DNA from 4 places in the Micromonospora sp. WMMD1120 genome. Region 3 is predicted to be linked to each of the others. Evidence: riboswitches for the same ligand, from Rfam matches in the RefSeq annotation. Region 3 holds a riboswitch; each other region holds the start of a gene.

Region 1 (4,639 bases), 3.8 Mb from region 3:
GTGCTGCCCGGCGCCTGACGGCGCCGGGGCACCCCGTCAGCGGCTGCTCGTCCAATCCGTTTCGGGTCCCCGCGCCCCCGGGCGCGTCACGATGTTGCCAGTCGGACATCGGTACGGGACGATCGGGCGACCAGCGATGGCGGGAGACGGTGTGCCCAGCAGCGATACCTTCAGCTACACCGTCCAGGCGCGGTGCTCGCTCGCCGAGGCGGCGGCGTTGCTCAGCGACCTGACCCGGCACGGCGAGCTGCATCCGCTGATCGTCCAGGTCCGTCAGGTGCCGGCCCGGCCGGGCGCGCAGGCCAGTTACACGATCAACGACCGGTTGGCGGCGGGTCCGCTGCGCTTCCGGACCACGTACCACGCGGACGTGCTGGTCGTCGAGGACGACGAGATCGTGATGGTGGCCAGGCAGTGGCCGGCGACCACGGTGCGCAACCACACCCGGCTGCGGTCCGAGCCGGACGGGCTGGTCCGCATCGACGTGGAGATCACCCTGACCGCGCCGAGCCCGCTGTTCCGGTACGCGTTCCGCCAGGCCCAAGCCGCCCACCTGGCCCTGGCCGCCCGCCTGGCCGCAGCCCTGAACCCCTGAACCCCTGAACCCCTGAACCCCTGAACCCCTGAACCCCTGAACCCCTGAACCCCTGAACCCCTGAACCCCTGAACCCCTGAACCCCTGAACCCCGCCCCTTCCCCGCACCCCCTGACCTCGCCGATCTTGCAGTTCCGGTTGTCGTTATGGGTGCCATGCCCCTTATATCGGCACAGTAAGTGCAAGATCGCCGGGGCGGGGCGGGGCGGGGCGGGCGGGGCGGGGGCTTTGTCTATCTTGGGGTTGCTGCTCGGGCTTGGCGGGCCGGGGGTCGGCGGCCCCAGGGCTTGTAGGTGGACAGCACCGTCACCACGATCATCAGGGTTGTCGACACCGCGGGCGCGATCACCAGGTCGGCACGGTCCCGTGCCGGGAGGGCGGACCCCAGCTCTGCGGCGTGCCGCAGGTTCGGGGTGAGCAGGAACAGCACCAGCCCGACCAGCACAGTGGTGACCACGAGCTTGACCAGCACCCAGTGGTACCGCACCAGGCCCCACGGGGTGAGCAACGAACTGGCGACACCGATCAGCCAGACCAGGACGCTCAGCGGCGCGAACAGCACGGTGCCGACGAGCGCCGCCGCCGGGTACGCCACCGCCGGGTCGACGGCACCACGCTGCGCGGCGATGCCGAGCGTGAGAAGCGCCAGGTCGGCGCCGAGCCAGCCGAGTGCGGTGACCAGGTGCAGTGTGAGCAGCGCCTTGCGCGCGGGCGGTGGGATCCGAGCCATACCGCGATGCTCGCCGCCGGCGCCGGCCGCGTCGTCCGACAGCCGGCGTCATCCGGGGTACGCCCGCCGACGTAGCCGACACCGGGGCCGCGCTGCCGGCGGGCCGGACCCCCCGGCAGCGCGCCCCGGTCAGTAGACCGACAGGTGTACGTGGTTGGTGTGGTCGGTGGACGGGGTGCCGTTCGCCCCGCTGTACGACTTCCACCCGCTGCTGGGCAGCCAGATCTGCCTGTACCAGATCACGTAGAGCACGGCGAGCCGGTCCGCGTTGCGGATGAAGTACGCCGCCAGGTTGTTGCCGTACGTCTTGTCGCCGCCCGTGGCGTTCCCGCCGAAGCCGTTCTTCTGCGCCGCGAAGTCGCAGGCCCGCCCCTTCGGGTGCTCACCCGAGCCGCCGGAACGGTGGCAGGAGACGTACCGGGTGAAGCCGGCGGCCTTGGCCTGGTTGAGCGCGTGCAACGTGCGGGGGGTGATGCACCCGTTGGCCGGGGTGGGGTCGTTGACGCTGCACGACTCCGAGGGCCAGGAGCCGTCGGAGTTACGCGGCGCGGCGGTGGCGTTGGCGGAGGAGGTGCCCCGGTTGGAGCCGCTGTCGGCGGTGGTCTGCGGCCTGGGGGTGGTGGCCACGGTCAGGGCGCGTTCGGCCTGCTCCTTGCGCTTGGCCATCACCGCCACCTGCTTGCGCTGTTCGTTGATCTCGCCGTCCAGCGCGACCCGGGTGCGGTTGGCCTGGTCCCTGGTGTCGAGCAGGTCCTGGAGCACCCGGTCCTCGTTGGCGGCCACCGCCTCCAGCGCGGCGGCCCGGTCCATGAAGCCCTCCGGGTTGTTGCTGTTGAGCAGCGCCGACACCGCGCCGAGCCGGCCGCTGCGGTACGCCACGACGGCGATCTCGCCGACCTTCTCGTCGCGGTGGGCCAGCTCGACCTCGATCTCCTTGAGTTTGGTGGCGAGCTGTTGCTGCCGTCGTACGGAGGCGTCCAGGGCGCGCTTCGCGTCCAGGTAGCCCTTGCTGGCGGCCTCCAGTTGGGCGCGCAGCGCGGGAGTGCCGCCCTCCTCGTCGGAGTCGGGTGCGGCGGCCTGCCGGCCGGTCGGGGGAGCGGCCGAGACGGTGCCGGCCGGGAGCGCGACGCCGAGGGCGAGCATCGCGACGATCAGCGCCGCCAGTCGGGCGGCGGGTGGGCGTGCTGGTGCCACTACGCATGTCCTTCCGTCAGCCGCCGACCGGGTTAGCTGACGGGTTCGGGACGGAAGATCCCTACCGCTGACGCGGATGCACCCCAGGAACGTGGTTCCCCGGTTCGCCCTCGCGGGCGATTAGGCGGCGACCGCCACCGGCGCCGGGAAGGCGCCGCCTGGTGGAGGCCGGGACCGAGCTTACCGGTGCCGGTGGGACGTGTGCAGCCGATGTGACGGACGGTGCGTGCGTCACCACGGAGAACGACGGTCACCACTCGATCGAGCCGCAGGCGCCGGTGGCCGCGCCGGGCTCGATCTGTAGCGTCGCGTGCTCGATGCGGAAGTCTTCGTGCAGGGCCGTACGCGCCGCGGTGAGCACCGCGGCGACCTCCGCGCCGGGTGCCGTGGTCAGGTGCGCGGAGGCCACCTCCATGCCGGAGGTGAGCGTCCAGACGTGCAGGTCGTGCACCTCGACCACGCCGGGCACGGCGGCCAGCCGGTCGTGCACGGCGGTGACCTGGAGGTGTTCCGGGGCGGCCTGCACGAGGATGCGGATGGCGGCGCGCGCCAACCGCCAGGTGCGGGGCAGGATGAACGCGCCGATGGCGACCGCGACCAGCGGGTCGGCCCACCACCAGTCGGTGACGGCGATGAGCGACGCCGCGCCGATGACGCCGAGCGAGCCGAGCAGGTCGCCGAGCACCTCCAGGTAGGCGCCCTGGAGGTTGATGCTCTCCCGGGCGCCGGCACGCAGCAGGGTGAAGGCGACGATGTTGGCGAGCAGGCCGAGCACGGCCACCGCGAGCACCGGCCCGGCGGTGATCTCGTGCGGGTCGCCGAAGCGACGGATCGCCTCGATCACCACGTACACGGCGACGCCGGAGAGCAGCACGGCGTTGGCGAGCGCGGCGAGCACCTCGAGGCGGTAGAGCCCGAACGTGCGCTGGGGGTCGCCGGTGGCCCGCCGGGTCGCGGTGATGGCGGCGAGCGCCATCCCGATGCCGAGCACGTCGGTGAACATGTGCCCGGCGTCGGAGAGCAGGGCGAGCGAGCCGGTGCGCAGGGCGACCACCGCCTCGATCACCATCAGGGTGGCGAGCAGCCCGAACGCGCCCCAGAGTCGTCCCCGGTGCCGGTGTGCGGCATTGGCGACGGACCCGTGATGGTGGTCGTGACCTGCGCCCACGTGACTAACCTTCCGCCGCCGTCCCGGACCCGGTCCAATGTATGTTCACATCGCTATGTGTGCAACTGTTCGGGTGGCGTCTCCAGGCGGCCGCCCGGGTTCGTCAGCCGGTCGGGTCGATGGTGGTGAGCCGCTGGGTGGCCCGGGAGAGCGCCACGTACAGGGTGCGCACCCCGGCGCCCTGATCCGCCCGGATCTCGCTCGGCGCGACAAGCACCACCCCGTCGTACTCCATGCCCTTGGCCTCCAGGCTGGTGACCACCTGCAACCGCGGCACGCCGAGCGCGCCGAGCCAACCGGCGACCTCCTCCCGGCGCGGCACCGGCGTGATCACCCCGACCGTGCCCTCCACCTCGGTCAGCAGGCCGGTGGTCGCCTCCACCGTCGCGGTCTCCAACCCGGCCGGCGGCACCACCAGCGCGACCGGCGCGACCCCGGTGGACCGTACCGCGCTCGGCAGCGGTAGGTCGGGGTAGAGCCGGCGGATCTCCGCCGCCGCCACCGCGAAGATCTCCGCCGAGTTGCGGTAGTTGGTGGTGAGCGTGAACTCGTGTCGCTTGCGCCGGCCCAACGCCTGGTCGCGGGCCCGGTCCAGCTCCTCCGGGTCGCCGGTCCACGCGGTCTGCGCGGGGTCGCCGACGATGGTCCAGGAGGCCAGCCGGCCCCGTCGACCGATCATCCGCCACTGCATCGGCGAGACGTCCTGCGCCTCGTCCACCACCACGTGCGCGTAGTCCCGGTAGTCCTCCGGGCGCTCCCGGGCCGCCGCACGGGCGGCCCGCTGCCGTTCGCCGAGGGTGCTCAGCTCGCGTACCCCGCCGGCGAGCTGGAACGGGTCGCGTCGCGCCCGGGCCGGCCGCACCGGCTTGCCGAGCAGCGCGTCCAACTCGTCCAGCAGCGCCACGTCGGCGACGGTCAGCCCGGCCGAATCCAGCTCCCGGTACGCGGCGGT
Region 2 (4,639 bases), 2.2 Mb from region 3:
CGGTGCCGGGCACGTTGTCGTGCCCGATGATGTGCTGGCGGTCCAGCGGGATGCCCAACCGCAGCGCGAGGTGCCGGACCAGCTCCGCCGACGTGCGGTACATCGCCTCGGTGTACCAGGTGCCCTGCGCCGCGAAGCCCTCGTGCTCCAGACCGATCGACTTGGCGTTGACGTACCAGTTGCCGGCGTGCCAGCCGACGTCCTTGGTCCGCACGTGCTGGGCGATGTGCCCGTCGACCGAGCGCAGCGAGTAGTGCCAGCTCACGTAGGTCGGGTCCTGGACGAGTTGGAGGGTCGTCGCCCAACTCGCCTCGGTGTCGTGGATGACTATGTACTCGATCTTCTGCCGGGCGGGCCGGTCGGACAGGTCGTGGTTGCCGTAGTCGCCGTCGCCGAATGCCTCGTAGGGCGCCGGTATCCACTCGCAGGAGATGGTGCGTGGGCACTCCAGCCCGTCCGGGCGGGCCAGACGGCGCAGGCCCAGCCGGTCCAACCAGGACCGGTCGGGCCGCACCGCGCGAGCCGCCAGGGTGACCCGCTGGCCGTCGTCGGTCACCCGGGACTCGCCCGCGCCGATGGTGGTGAAGACCTCGTCGGCGAAGGCCGCGGCGGCGTCGGCGCTGTCCGCGCCGGAGTAGCGGGCCACCGCGCCGTACCAGGCGGCCGGGTCGGTGTCCGTGCCGATCGGCCCACCGACCTCCCGTTGGTACGCCCGCAGCAGCGCGGCGCCACCCCTGATGTTGAGGGCCGGATCGGTACGCAGCGCGTCGGGCGAGACGCCGGTCAGCGTGGCGGCGGTGTCCACGGTCTGCAACGCGGCGGTGGACGGCGCGGGGTCGGTCGTCGAGCGGGGCGCGGGGACGCGGGCGGGACGGGAGTCGTCGCCGCGTGGGTCCTCGGTGTCGGTGTCGTGGTGGCCGCGCGGGGGCAGGCTCACCACGTGCCGGGCGTCGGTGAGGTGCATGGGGCCGTAGCCGCCGCTGGTGCTCGGCGTGCCGGCGTTGCTGTCCCAGCGTGATTCCAGGTAGGAGACGCCGAGCAGCACGACGGTCGGCACGCCGTACTCGGCCGACGCGGCGGCGTACTGCTGTTGGCGGTCGGCGGTGGGCGTGGCGGCGGCCGCCGGGCCGGTGGACAGCGGCACCGCGCTGGCGGCGGCGACCACGGCGACGGCGAGCAGCGCGCGGGACCGGGTCGACACTGGTGGATGGTGCATCGAACCCCCTAGATTCTCGGACAGGGTCAGGTCACCATCGCGCCGCGTGGGTCCGTACGTCAATACCTTTCTATTTGGCGAACTGTTCGGGAAAAAACCTTCACGCACCGTTGGTGGCGGCTGCGATTCAGTACGGAGTGTCACGGCCGCGCGGGTTGCGGATCGGTAACGGGCGTCTCTACTCTGGTCATTCGTCGGCTCGACAGCAGCTCCGCCCAGCCCGGGTGGTAACGGACCGACACCGCCGAGTCGTTTCCGAGCGAACCGGGGACCCACCTCCCTCGGGGTGAATCCGCAGCCACTGCGGTAGGGCGCCGACTTCCCGCCCGAACCCGTCAGCTAACCCGGTAGGCGGTCAGGAAGAAGGAGTACGGAACCCCGGTGGCACTCCATGCCCCGCGGCCGTCGTCCCGGTGGTCGGCGCCAGCCGACCCGGCGTCGATCGTGCCGCGCCCACGCTGGTCCCGCTTCACCACAGTTCTCGCCGCGCTGGCCGGCGTCGCCGTCGTCCTGACCGGCAGCGCCACGGCGGCCCACGCCGACCCGTCCGTCGCCGAGATCGAGCGCCAGATCGACGCCGACTGGAACAAGCTCGAACCCATCATCGAACGGCACAACGCCACCCGGATCGACCTGGCCGCGAAGCGTAAGCAGACCGAGGCGCTGGCCGCCCGGATCGCACCGCTGGAGCGTCAGGTCGACGCCGCGATGGATAAGGTCAGCGCCCTGGCCGTACGCGCGTACAAGGGCGAGAACGTCTCGACCGTCAACGCGATGCTGGGCAGCCGGTCACCCAGCGACGTGGTCGTCCAACTCGAGATGCTCGACCGGTTCGCGCACAACCAGCAGAAGGACGTCCGCGAGGTAGCCGACCTGCGTGACCGGTTGGCCGCGCAGAAGGCGCCGCTGGACGAGATGGTGGCCCAGCTCACCCGCACCGAGGCCCAGCTGGCGGCCAAGAAGAAGCAGATCAACGAGGAGATCGACAGACTGCAGAAGCTGCGCCTCAAGGTGTACGGCAACGGTGGCGGCGGCCCCCTGCGTCCGGCGCCCTGCCCGGCCAGCTACCCCGGCGGCGGTGCGGGCGTCGCTGTCAAGTTCGCCTGCGCGCAGATCGGCAAGCCCTACGTGTGGGGCGCCGAGGGCCCGAACTCGTACGACTGCTCCGGTTTGATGCTGGCGGCCTGGGCGAAGGCCGGCGTGTCGCTGCCGCACAACGCCGCCGCGCAGAGCCGCGTCACCAAGAACGTCAGCAGGGGCGACCTGCGCCCCGGTGACCTGGTCTTCTACTACAGCGACATCCACCACGTCGGCATGTACGTCGGCGACGGCTGGGTGGTGCACGCCTCGCAGGCCGGCCAGCCGGTCAAGATGAAGAAGGTCGACGACGGCCCGATCCACAGCTACGGCCGCCCGGGCTGACCCGGGCCGAGCGGAAGGGCCCGTCGCGATCCGTCGCGGCGGGCCCTCGTCGTCGGTGTGTCCCGGCGCGTCAGCGGGTGGGCCAGGTGCGCCAGTGCTGCCAGGCGCGGCTCGGCGTCGGCCCGCGCTGACCCTGGTAGCGCGACCCGTAAACCACCGAGCCGTACGGGTGCTCGGCCGGCGAGGAGAGCCGGAAGATGCAGAGCTGCCCGATCTTCATGCCGGGCCAGAGGGTGATCGGTAAATTCGCCACGTTCGAGAGCTCCAGCGTGACGTGACCGGAGAAGCCCGGGTCGATGAAGCCGGCGGTGGAGTGCGTCAACAGCCCGAGCCGGCCCAGTGAGCTCTTGCCCTCCAGCCGACCGGCGAGCTGGTCACCGAGCGAGATGACCTCCAGCGTCGAGGCGAGCACGAACTCGCCCGGGTGCAGCACGAACGGCTCGCCGTCCGGCACCTCGACCACCGACGTCAGGTCGTCCTGCTGCATGGCGGGGTCGATGTGGGTGTAGAGGTGGTTGTTGAAGACCCGGAACAGCCGGTCGAGCCGGACGTCGATGCTGGACGGCTGGACCAGGGTCGGCTCGAACGGGTCCAGGCCCAGCGTGCCGGCCTTGATCTCGGAGACCAGGTCGCGGTCGGAGAGCAGCATCGGACAACCATAGCGTTCCCCGTAGGTGCCGGATTCGGTGCCGGTGACCAGCGCGTCGAGGTCGCTGCTAGTACATTTGTTCGATAGAATGCCGGCATGGCTTCCTGGTCCGAATTCGCCGCCGACGAGCCCCGCCTCGCCGACGGGATCCGCGTTCTCCTCCAGCAATACGGGCCGGGCTTCGGCTACCTGGCCACGGTCCGCGCCGACGGCGGGCCCCGCGTCCATCCGGTGTCCCCGGTGATCACCGACGACGGTCTCTTCTGTTTCATCATCGACTCGCCGAAGCGCCGTGACCTCGAACGCGACGGCCGCTACGCGCTGCACTCGTTCCCGCCGGAGGAGAGCGACGACGAGGCGTACGTGGCGGGGCGCGCCCGACCGGTGACCGATCCGGTGCGGGTGGCGCAGCTGGCCCGCAGCGCGCGCGCCGAGCCGCGGGTCGACTGGCGGCTGTTCGAGTTCACCGTCGACGTGGCGATGCTCACCCGCCGCGACCAGCACGGTCTGGGCTTCGCGGTGGGTCATCCGGCCGTGCAGGTCTGGCTCGATCCGCGCGCTCCGGTCGCGGCGGCGGCGCCGGCAGCCGTACCGCAGACGCGCCCGACCCGTCGCAGCCGCGACGTCCAGTGCACGGCCGCCTGACCGCGGCCCTGGAAGAAGCAACCGGTGCCGGCTCCGTCACGACGGAGCCGGCACCGGCTGTACGCGAACGGTCAGGCCGCGCGGTAGGCGTTCCACGCGGTGAGCATGCGGCTCGCCTGTCCCGGGGTGAACTGGTACATGCACGAGTCGTAGGTGTAGTCCATGAAGTTGGTGATCGGGTCCAGGCCAGCCGTCGAGCAGGTGTTCCGGCCGGTCGGGCACTGGTAGGCCGGCGACGCCTCGGCGGGGGTGTCGCTGACCCCGTCACCCGTGCCGCCGCAGCCACCCTGGAAGGTGTGGTAAAGGTTCAGCCAGTGGCCGACCTCGTGTGTGCCGGTGTCGCCCTGGTTGTAGTTGGTGGCGGTGCCGCCCGGCAGAGACTCGCTCAGCACGACCACGCCGTCCATGCTGCTGAGGTTGCGCTGCGGGAAGGTCGCCCAGCCCAGCAGGTCGTTGCTCAGCTCGCCGAGGTAGATGTTGAGCGTGTTCTTGCCGCCCACCCGCAGCGACGACTTCATCGACCGCTCTGCTGACGAACCTTGGACGATCGGGTACCAGGACGTGTTGGTGACGCGGTTGATCTTGTCGAGCCGGAAGGCGAACGCGGTGGCCGCGCCGCCGGTCGACCCGGCGTAGGCCTGGTTGAGCACGCTGATCTGCGAGGTGATCATCGAGTCGGGGATGTTGCCACCGGCCCGGGTGCTGTT
Region 3 (4,639 bases):
GATGCTCCGGGGCCTCTGGCGCGGCCCCGGGCTGGCGGTGGCCAGCGGGATCTTCGCGGCGACCTGGATCGCCGCCGCCCAGTGGATCGCCGCCGAGTGGTGGACCACGCTGCTCGCCGTCGCGTACCTGTTGGTGATCACCGCCGCCGCGGACGCCGACGTGCGCGGGCGGCGCTCGCCGTTGCGGTCCCGGACGCTGGTGTGGCTCGGTGAGGTCTCGTTCGCCTTCTACCTGGTCCACGTGCTGGTGATGACGAGCGTGCTGCGGTGGAGCGGCGACTGGGGCACCGGGTTCGGCGGTTGGCGCGGCCCGGCCGTGGTGTGCGGCTTCCTGGTGGGCACCCTGATCCTCGCCGCGCTGCTGCACCGCTTCGTCGAGACGCCGATGATGCGCCGACTCGCGCCGCGCCGCCCGGCCCGTCCGACGCCCGTTCCGGCGCAACGCACCCCCGACCGGCGGACCACCTACGTCGACTCGCGCTGAGACCGTCCACCCTGGTCAACGCGGTCGGCGCGGCGCGCTCCGACACGCCCGTGGCCGATGCGCCGGGCCGGTCGCGACGGTAGCGTGGTCGACGTGCTTCCGGTCGCGTTCACCTGTCCGCTGTGGTGGGTGGCGCGCTGGGCGACACGGGTGCTGACCAGCCTCGCCGTCGTCGCGGCCCTGGCGCTCGGCGCAAGCCCGGCCACGGCCGCCGGGCCGACGTCGAGCCCGCCGCCGAGCCTGAGCGTGGCGCCGACAACGGCCGCCTCCGGGCCGTCGGCGTCGGCCGGAGCGGCCACCGGGCCGTCGGCGTGGGCCGGCTGGCACGCTCTCGCGCCCGCAGCGGCGCGCCCGGCCCCGACGCCCACGGCGGAGGCCGCCGAGCGGTCCGCCGCGGCCTGGTCGGTCGACGCGCCGACGGCTCCGCCCGGCCGGAGCAGCATCGCGGCCGGGGTCCTACCGGTCCGCGCGGCCGGCGCCGACCGGCTGCCCCGCACCGACGATGCGGCCAGCCGGGCACCACGGGCGCCACCCGGGCGCTGAGCAACCGGGGCGATCGTCCCGTCTCCGCACCCTGTCGATCCACCAGCTCCGCACCCGCCGACCGGTGACCCGCCCTGGTCCGTCGGCCGGTGCGGTGGCTCCCCAGCGCACTGCTCTTCCTCCGAGGTGCCGATCATGGAGACCGTCGTTTTCTACCAGTTCGTGACCGAGGTGCCGCAGGCCGCCGCCATCTGGTCGACTCTGTTCCTGCTGACCCTGGGGCTGCTCACCGTGCTGGTCGCCCGACCGGAGCGGGAACGGCCGACTGACGACCCACCCCCGGCCGCGCCCACCGCGCGCGAGCTGGCCGAGGCCGAGGCGGCCGACCTGCGCCGGTACGCCGAGGAGGTGTCCGTCGCCGCGGCCGGCGCGGCCACGACCGCCCGCCGGCGACGCGCCGCCTGGCTGACCGCCCAGCAGCGGTTGGAGCAGGTTTGGATCGCCTACGACCAGGCGGACGCCGCCGCCCGGCGCTTCTCCGGCGCCGGCGCGCTGCCCACCCCGCGGACCCCGCACACCCCCGCCGAGTACGCCGCCCGGGAGCGCTATCTGCACCGCACGGCGATGGCGGCGTACTGGCGGGGCGATCTGACCATGGCGCAGCTCGGCGACGTGTTCGGGCACCGCGACGGTTGGGACCCCCGGCGGCACCCGGTGGAGCAGGAGGTGCTGCTCAGCCGCGTCGTCCGGGACGCGCGGCTGGCCGACTACCAGGCCGCCGCCGGTGCTGAGCGGGCCGCCTGGCGCGACGCGGAGCTGGCCGCCGAGTCCGCCCGTACCCTCGCCGAGGAGGCGTACGCGGCGGCCCGCCGGCTACGCCCCGACCCGGCGCCGGCGCGTCGGGCGGTGGCCGGGGCGGGGCGGCCAGCGGTCGCCGCACGGTGGCGTCCGGCCCGCGTGGGTTGAGCCCGATCTGTGACGTGAGCCCGACCACAGGTCGGTGAAAACGGGCGACCGACGCGATCGGCGTGATTGTTCCCGCGATTGTGGTCGTGTTTCCGGCGGCCTGTCCGGTTGTCGCCCGCAGGTGTCCGCGCAACCGCATGTCCCATTGAGTCATGTCATCGGCAATACGCGCAGAAATTGCCGCGCCAATTCGGGTTTACGCAGGTGAACCCGGCTTGGCAGGGCGTTAAACGGCCAGTAGTGTCGTGCCGTCCGATGCGGTTACCGATCGCAACAGGCGACGCCGCGTCGACCCGCTCAATCGTCTTCGACGAACCGGGGACCCATCAGTACGTCCGGGGTGAATCCGCGAGCCACGGCCCGCGGTAGGGCGATCTTCCCGCCCGAATCCGTCAGCTAACCCGGTAGGCGGTGTCGGAAGGAGTTCCCATCTCGTGCAGCACCTCTCCACCCCTCGCTTGTTTCCACGCCTCCACGGCGCGGCGGTGCTCCCGCTCACCCGTCCAGTGACGGTGAGCTGACCCCGGTCACCGCCCTTCCCGCCCGGCCGCGCCGGGCGTTCCCCTGAGCGGTTCACCATCCGCGGGCCACGGTCCGCGCGCTGGCGCCTGCCCGGAAACCGGTCCCGCCCCGGTGTGCCGCTCGCCCCCTGATCCGTGGAGGACCCCGTGAAGCACACAGTGAAGCGCCAGCTCCGCCGTCTCGCCACCGAGCGCCCCTACCAGATCGTCGCCGCCTCCGCGGCCGCCCTCGCGATCGCCACCACCGGTGGCGCCCTGCTCACCGCCGCCGACGACGCCCCCGCCGACCAGCGCGCCGCGACCACCGTCGCCGAGATGCGCAGCGACGTCGCGGCCTCCCGTGGCGACGCGCGCGACGCGTCCCCCTCGGCCAGCGCCGTGCCGAGCACCGCCGCCCCGGCCACCAGCGCCGCGTCCCCCGCCGCGAAGGCCACGAGCAACCCCGATCTCACCCGCCGGCCGACGCCGCCGAAGCCGCCCGCGACGAAGGTGCTCGACTACGACTACGAGGCGCAGAACACGTACTACAACTGCGGCCCGGCGGCCACCCGCAACGCGCTGAGCGCCACCGGTATCGAGCGCACGCAGGAGGAGCTCGGCGCCGAGCTGGGCACCACCGAAATGGGCACCAACTCGGCGTTGGACACCACCCGGGTGCTCAACGCCGAGGTGAAGGGCTCCCCGTACCGGACCCGGATGTTCGCCGGCGCGCCCAGCCCCGCGCAGATGGACCGCCTCCAGGCCGACGTCGTCAACGCGATCACCGACGGCCGGGGTGTGGTGGCGAACGTCGTCGGCGACGCCGTCGACACCGACGGTGGCTACCACTCCTACGGCGGCGGGCACTACATCGCCGTCGTCGGCTACAAGGACAACGGCCGTACCGTGCGGATCGCCGACTCGGCGAACGCCGCCGACCCGTCGTACTGGATCACCACGATCGACCTGGCCAACTGGATCGCGACCCGGGGCTACTCCGCCTGATGCGCATCCGCTGACCGCCGCGGGCGCCGTCCCCCACCGGGGGACGGCGCCCGTGCCGTCGCGGGGGATGTCACCTCTCGTACCTGTCGGTGAACCGTGGGAGACTGCGGCCGTGGTGGAGAAGACGGGTGGTCGAGGGCCGGTTCTGCTGCTCCTGCACGGCATGGGCGCGACCGGGGACGTGTGGTTGCCCTGGGCACCGTACCTGGAGCAGCGCTGGCCCGGCCGCTGGCTGGCCCCGGACCTGGCCGGTCACGGCTGGGCGCCGGCGCTGCCGTCGTACTCCTTCGAGGGGTTCGCCGGCCGGATCGCCCACGGCCTCGCCGCCGCCGACCGGCTCGTCGTGCTCGGGCACTCGCTGGGCGGGGTGGTCGGCCTCGCGCTGGCGGCCCGCACCGCCGGGGTGCCCGTCGACGCGGTGGTCGGCCTCGGCATCAAGGCACTGTGGACACCCGCCGAGCTGGACCGCGCCGCCGAGATCGCGGCCCGCCCGGTGAGCTGGTTCGCCAGCCGCACCGAGGCGGCCCGCCGCTACCTACGGGTCTCCGGCCTCACCGGGCTGATCCCACCGGACGCCCCGGTGGTGGACGCCGGCCTGCGTCAGGTCGAGGGCCGCTGGCGGCTCGCCATGGATCCGGCCGCGTTCGCCGTCGGCGCGCCGGACCTCGCCGCGCTGGTGGCCGCCGTCGACGTGCCGGTGCTGCTGGCCCGCGGCGAACACGACCCGATGGTCACCGACGAGCAGCTCAAGGAGTACGGCGCGCCGGTCGCCACGCTGCCCGGCCTCGGGCACAACGCGCACGTCGAGGACCCGGCGGCCGTGCTGGCGCTGCTCGACGCGTACCGCTGAGCGCCTAGGCCGGTGCGGGCGCGGCCAGGTCGGACGCCGGTGCCAGCTCCCGGCGGGCGGCGGTCAGGAACCCCTCGGCGTACGACTCGGCCGGGAAGTCGCCCAGGTAGCGGCGGCGGGTGGCCCAGCGGGCGTCGGCCAGCGGGTCGGTGTCCAGCAGGGCGGTCAGCACCCCGTCCAGGTTGGACAGATCGCGGCGCAGCACGTAACCCGAGCCGGCCAGCGGGAACCGCTCCACGAACCGGTCGCCCCCGTCGCCCATGTCGGTGACCGCGTACGGCTTGCCGGAGTAGAGGTAGTCCGAGATCACCCCGGACACGTCGGAGACCAGCGCGTCGGAGGCGTTGACGC
Region 4 (4,639 bases), 1.7 Mb from region 3:
GGGTGTCGGGAACTCGTCCGTCCTCGGGGCAACGTATGAAATCTAAATCACGCATCCCTTGACGCATCTTACCGTGCGTGTGACCGTGGAGCCCGAGCCAGCGCCCGCCGCCGGCCCGGCGCAGAAGCCGGTTGACCAGGTGAAACACGTCGAGACGAGGTGCGGGATGAGTCAGATCGGGACGTCCGGGCAGCCGGGCCCACAGCGGTCCGCCGAGCCGGTGGCCGCCCCCCGCGAGCCGGCCCAGGCGTACGCCGAGCTGGTCGCCGGGAACCGGCGCTTCGTCGACGGCACCCCACGACACCCCAACCAGGATGCCGGGCGGCGGGCCGCCGTCGCCGACGGGCAGCAACCGTTCGCGGTGATCGTCGGCTGCTCCGACTCCCGCCTGGCCGCCGAGATCATCTTCGATCGCGGGCTGGGCGACCTGTTCGTGGTCCGCACCGCCGGACACACCACCGGGCCGGAGGTGCTCGGCAGCGTGGAGTACGCGGTGACGGTCCTCGGCACCCCGCTGGTGGTGGTCCTCGGCCACGACTCGTGCGGCGCGGTGCAGGCGGCCCGGACGGCCAGCACGACCGGGAGCACGCCGGGTGGGCACCTGGGGGCCGTGGTCGACGCCGTGCTGCCCAGCCTCCGCCGCGCCGAGACCGAGGGTGTGGACGACATCGACGGCATCGTCGACGTGCACATCGCGCAGACCGTCGAGACGCTGCTCGGTCAGTCGCCGGTGCTGGCCGACGAGGTGGCGCAGGGGCGGTGCGCCGTGGTGGGCCTGTCCTACCGACTCGCCGCCGGTGTGGTGCGCCCGGTGGCCGCCGTACCGGCCGGCTTCGCGACGCTCGACGACCCGGCCGCGCCGGCCACCGTCTGACCCGGCCGCCTGACGCGTCGAGGGCCGCTCCGCAGCACGCGGAACGGCCCTCGACGGGGATCAGGTGGGTCAGAGCAGTGACATGTGGACGTGGTCGGTGTGGTTCGACGGTCCGCTGTACGAACTCCAGCCGGTCGCCGGGAACCAGATCTGCCGGTTCCAGATCACGTAGTAGATGCCGAGCCGGTCGGCGTTGCGGATGAGGAACGCGGCGACGTTGTTGCCGTACGTCCGGGTGTCCTCGTTGTGCCACGGGGAGAAGCCGCTCTTCTGCAGCGACCAGTCGCAGGCGCGCCCCTTCGGGTGCTCCCACGGCCCGCCGGGCCGGTAGCAGCCGACGAACCGGTTGAAGCCGGCCCGCTTGACCTCCTTGTAGGCGTGCAGCGTCCGGGGTGTGACGCAGCCGGAGGTGGTCGGGTCCTTCTCGCTGCACGACTGGGGCTTCCAGTCACCGTCGGCCGTCCGACCCGGGCCGATCTTGGCTACCGGTGAGGTGGCGTCCACCAGACCGCCGGTGAAGCCCTTGCCGCCGACGAGGGCGAGGGCCTTGTCGGCCTCGCTCTTGCGCTTGGCCATCAGGGCGGTCTGCTTCTGCTGCTCGCGGACCTCCGTGTCGAGGGCCAGCTTGGCCTGCTCGGCTCGGGTCTTCACCTCGTTGACCTCGGAGAGCTTGTTCTCGTTGATCATGTTCATCTCGTCGAGCGTGGCCGCGCGGCGGACGAACGAGTCCGGTGTGCTGCTCTCCAGCAGCATCGCGACCGCGCCGATCCGGCCGGTCCGGTACGCCTGGGCGGCGATCTCACCGACCTGCGGGGCGAGCGCGTCCAGGTCGGCCTGGGCACGGGCGACCTCGCGCGCCAGATCCTGCTGCCGCTTCTTGGACTTGTCCAGCTTGGACTTCGCGGCCGAGTAGTCGCGGTTGGCCTGCTCGATGACGTCGTTGAGCAGCTTGGGCTCGCCGTCCTCCTCGTGGCCCGACGGTGTGGGATTCGTCGGGGCGGCCTGAGCGGGGTGGGGTCCGGCGAGCACTGTTAGTGCGGCGATCACGGCCACCACGGGAGTCAACCAGCGGCGTAGGGGTGCCGTCACAATGTTCCCTTCCGTCGACCGCCGACCGGGTTAGCTGACGGGTTCGGGACGGAAGCGGCCCCTACCGCTGACGCGGATTCACCCCACCTACCTGGGTCCCCGGCTCGCCGGTTGGCGATTGGGCGGTGGCACCGCAGGCGCCGCTTCGCGCCTTCCTCGGTGACCGGCAGCGAGGTTACCCGAGAGTCGACCGGGTGAGCTACGCCGGGATGACGACCAAAAGTGTCATTTCGCCATAGCGTTGAGTGACCAGTGACGCGGTTCTCAGGGTGGATGCCCGATCTGGTCACGCTGAGGAGTGTCACCATGCCGTATCCGTGCTCCTGTTCGGTTCCGGCCGCCGATCGGCAGCCGTGGTTGGGGGCGGTGAGGCGAGTGCGGCCAACGCCTCCGCGCGATCCGGCCGGGGGCGCGCGGAGGGGCTGTCGGCGGACGGCGTGGAGTCAGCGCGCCCGGCCGCCGTCACCACGGCGGCCAGTCCGGTGGTGAGCGGCACGGCGGCGATCAGGCCGAGGGTGGCGACGGCGCTGCGGACGATTTCCTGGGCGAGGAACTCGCTGGTGAGGATCTGCCCGAGCGGCCGGGAGTCGGCGGTGAGCAGGAGCAGTAGGGGCAGCGAGGCGCCCGCGTACGCCAGCACGATGGTGTTCACAGTGGAGGCGATGTGCGCCCGGCCGACCCGGGTGGCCGCCCGGTAGAGCTGCAACCGGGTCAGTCCGGGGTTCGCGTTCGCCAGCTCGGTCACGGTGGCCGCCTGGGTGACGGTCACGTCGTCGAGCACGCCGAGCGACCCGATGATGATGCCCGCCAGCAGTAGGCCGTGCAGGTCCACGTCGCCCTGGAACATCGACAGGGTGGTCGCGTCCTCGCTGCCGAAGCCGGTGAGGTGGGTGGCGGCAGTGGCGATGGTGGCGAGCACGCCGGTCAGCACCAGGCTGCCGAGGGTGCCGAGCACCGCGACCGAGGTCTGCGCGGTGATCCCGTGCGTCAGGTAGAGCACCACGAACATGATCAGCGCCGCGCCGACCACTGCCACCAGCAGCGGCGAGCGGCCCGCCCCGATGCCCGGCAGCACGAAGGTGAGCAGGATGGCGAAGCTGGCGGCCAGTCCGGCGAGGGCGGCCAGCCCGCGCCACCGACCGAACGCGACGATCGCGGCGGCGAAGACCACCGCCAGCCACACCAGCGGGGTCCCCCGTTGGTGTTCGGCGATGTTCCAGTTGCTGGTGCTGGGATCGACCGGGTCGGCCAGCTCGACCAGGATGACCTTGTCGCCGACCTCGACCCGGGGCGCGCCCGGTCCGTCCGGCACCGGCGTCCGCACCTGCTGACCCGCTGTCGGCCCGCCGTCCACGAGCACGTCGACGGTGCCGCACCGCCCGTCGCCGACTCTCGGTGTGCCCTCGGGGGTCGACGGCGTCGGTGGGCAGGGCTCGGACACCACCCGGGTCACGGTGCCGGGGTAACGCGGCACGTCCGCGCCCCCGTCGGTCCGCGGCGCGCCACCGCGCGGCCAGAGCAGCAGCGCGGCGAGCACCGTCGCGACGAAGAGGGGCACCACCGTCAAGACGAGTATCCGTCGCACCCTCGGCGGGGCGGACGGAGCGGGACGGGTGTGGTCGGAACCCAAGGCGTGACTCCAAACGATCCGGTGCGGGGTACGGGTCAGCGGGCCGGTTGGTTCACCATCGCCGCGGAAACACGGTGCGGGATGTCGCGTGTCGCTGACCGATCACCGCCCGAGCACTGACGGTCAGCGACCGGACCGGTCGGCCGGGAGCGACGCGGTGTCGGCGTCGCCGCGCCCGGCCGGGCGGCGGCAGCTGGAGGGCCATCGTCGGAGATGCTAACCAGCCCGACTGGGAGTCGCAGGTCAGGCCGGAGTGTCGGATGGCCGAACCGTCGGTGTCGCGGCGCCCGGACCGGCATGGTGGAGCCATGCGGCGGAGTGCGGGCCGTCAGCCGCGCTTCATCAGCCGGCCGACCGCCGCCATCATCTCGGTGGCCATCTCGTCGGCCCGCCCCTCGGCCGCGCCCTCGTGCATGCAGTGCCGGGCGTGCCCGTCGAGCAGGCCCAGCGCCACCTTGTCGAGAGCGGCCTGGATCGCGGAGATCTGGGTGAGCACGTCGATGCAGTAGCGGTCGTCGTCGACCATCTTCTCGATGCCCCGGACCTGCCCCTCGACGCGGCGGAGCCGCGCGAGCAGCTGGTCCTTGCTGGCGGTGTAGCCACGGATCGGGGTGGGTGCGGTCATACCGACCAGGATAGCGTACCCCTGGGGGGTATGGTACGGTGCTTCCCGGGTGGGATACCCCCACCGGGTACCGGTACTCGCAGAGGGAGACGTTCCATGGTCAACACGACGTACCAGGTGCAGGGCATGACCTGTGGGCACTGCGTCAGCGCGGTGAGCGCCGAGGTGGGCGCCATCGACGGCGTGCGTGAGGTGCAGGTCGACCTCGCCGCCGGACGGGTCACTGTCAGCAGCGACCAGCCGCTGGACCCGGCTGTCGTCCGGGCCGCCGTCGACGAGGCCGGCTACGACCTCGTCGACGCGTGATCGGCGGGCCGGCATGCGCACCGTGACGCGACTGGCCGGGTTCGCCGCCGGCCTGGTGGCGGTCTTCGGCGCGACGTACGGGGTGGCGCGGGTCATCGACCCGGCCCCGGCCGCC

What was found. Region 3 has a riboswitch for cyclic di-AMP ahead of O7634_RS19755 (C39 family peptidase). Riboswitches for the same ligand answer to the same signal wherever they lie in the genome.
Region 1: it holds a riboswitch for cyclic di-AMP, as region 3 does, so the genes downstream of both, O7634_RS02030 (hypothetical protein) here and O7634_RS19755 (C39 family peptidase) in region 3, are expected to answer to the same signal.
Region 2: it holds a riboswitch for cyclic di-AMP, as region 3 does, so the genes downstream of both, O7634_RS09630 (NlpC/P60 family protein) here and O7634_RS19755 (C39 family peptidase) in region 3, are expected to answer to the same signal.
Region 4: it holds a riboswitch for cyclic di-AMP, as region 3 does, so the genes downstream of both, O7634_RS12015 (hypothetical protein) here and O7634_RS19755 (C39 family peptidase) in region 3, are expected to answer to the same signal.

The regions. Positions count from the first base shown of each region.
Region 1 is NZ_JARUBO010000005.1:426,244-430,882, reverse strand. It holds gene O7634_RS02045 (STAS domain-containing protein) at 1-18, shown strand, start outside; gene O7634_RS02040 (SRPBCC family protein) at 152-595, shown strand; gene O7634_RS02035 (hypothetical protein) at 828-1,325, opposite strand; gene O7634_RS02030 (hypothetical protein) at 1,455-2,468, opposite strand; cyclic di-AMP (ydaO/yuaA leader) riboswitch at 2,525-2,656, opposite strand; gene O7634_RS02025 (cation diffusion facilitator family transporter) at 2,770-3,687, opposite strand; gene O7634_RS02020 (AAA family ATPase) at 3,791-4,639, opposite strand, start outside.
Region 2 is NZ_JARUBO010000005.1:2,032,565-2,037,203, forward strand. It holds gene O7634_RS09625 (N-acetylmuramoyl-L-alanine amidase) at 1-1,201, opposite strand, end outside; cyclic di-AMP (ydaO/yuaA leader) riboswitch at 1,449-1,584, shown strand; gene O7634_RS09630 (NlpC/P60 family protein) at 1,598-2,638, shown strand; gene dcd (dCTP deaminase) at 2,709-3,287, opposite strand; gene O7634_RS09640 (pyridoxamine 5'-phosphate oxidase family protein) at 3,384-3,932, shown strand; gene O7634_RS09645 (zinc metalloprotease) at 4,004-4,639, opposite strand, start outside.
Region 3 is NZ_JARUBO010000005.1:4,206,708-4,211,346, forward strand. It holds gene O7634_RS19740 (acyltransferase) at 1-484, shown strand, start outside; gene O7634_RS19745 (hypothetical protein) at 578-1,027, shown strand; gene O7634_RS19750 (hypothetical protein) at 1,163-1,933, shown strand; cyclic di-AMP (ydaO/yuaA leader) riboswitch at 2,218-2,359, shown strand; gene O7634_RS19755 (C39 family peptidase) at 2,590-3,438, shown strand; gene O7634_RS19760 (alpha/beta hydrolase) at 3,551-4,288, shown strand; gene O7634_RS19765 (CDP-glycerol glycerophosphotransferase family protein) at 4,293-4,639, opposite strand, start outside.
Region 4 is NZ_JARUBO010000005.1:2,536,470-2,541,108, forward strand. It holds gene O7634_RS12010 (carbonic anhydrase) at 167-874, shown strand; gene O7634_RS12015 (hypothetical protein) at 944-1,963, opposite strand; cyclic di-AMP (ydaO/yuaA leader) riboswitch at 1,968-2,098, opposite strand; gene O7634_RS12020 (YibE/F family protein) at 2,265-3,593, opposite strand; gene O7634_RS12025 (metal-sensitive transcriptional regulator) at 3,922-4,218, opposite strand; gene O7634_RS12030 (copper ion binding protein) at 4,315-4,524, shown strand; gene O7634_RS12035 (hypothetical protein) at 4,538-4,639, shown strand, end outside.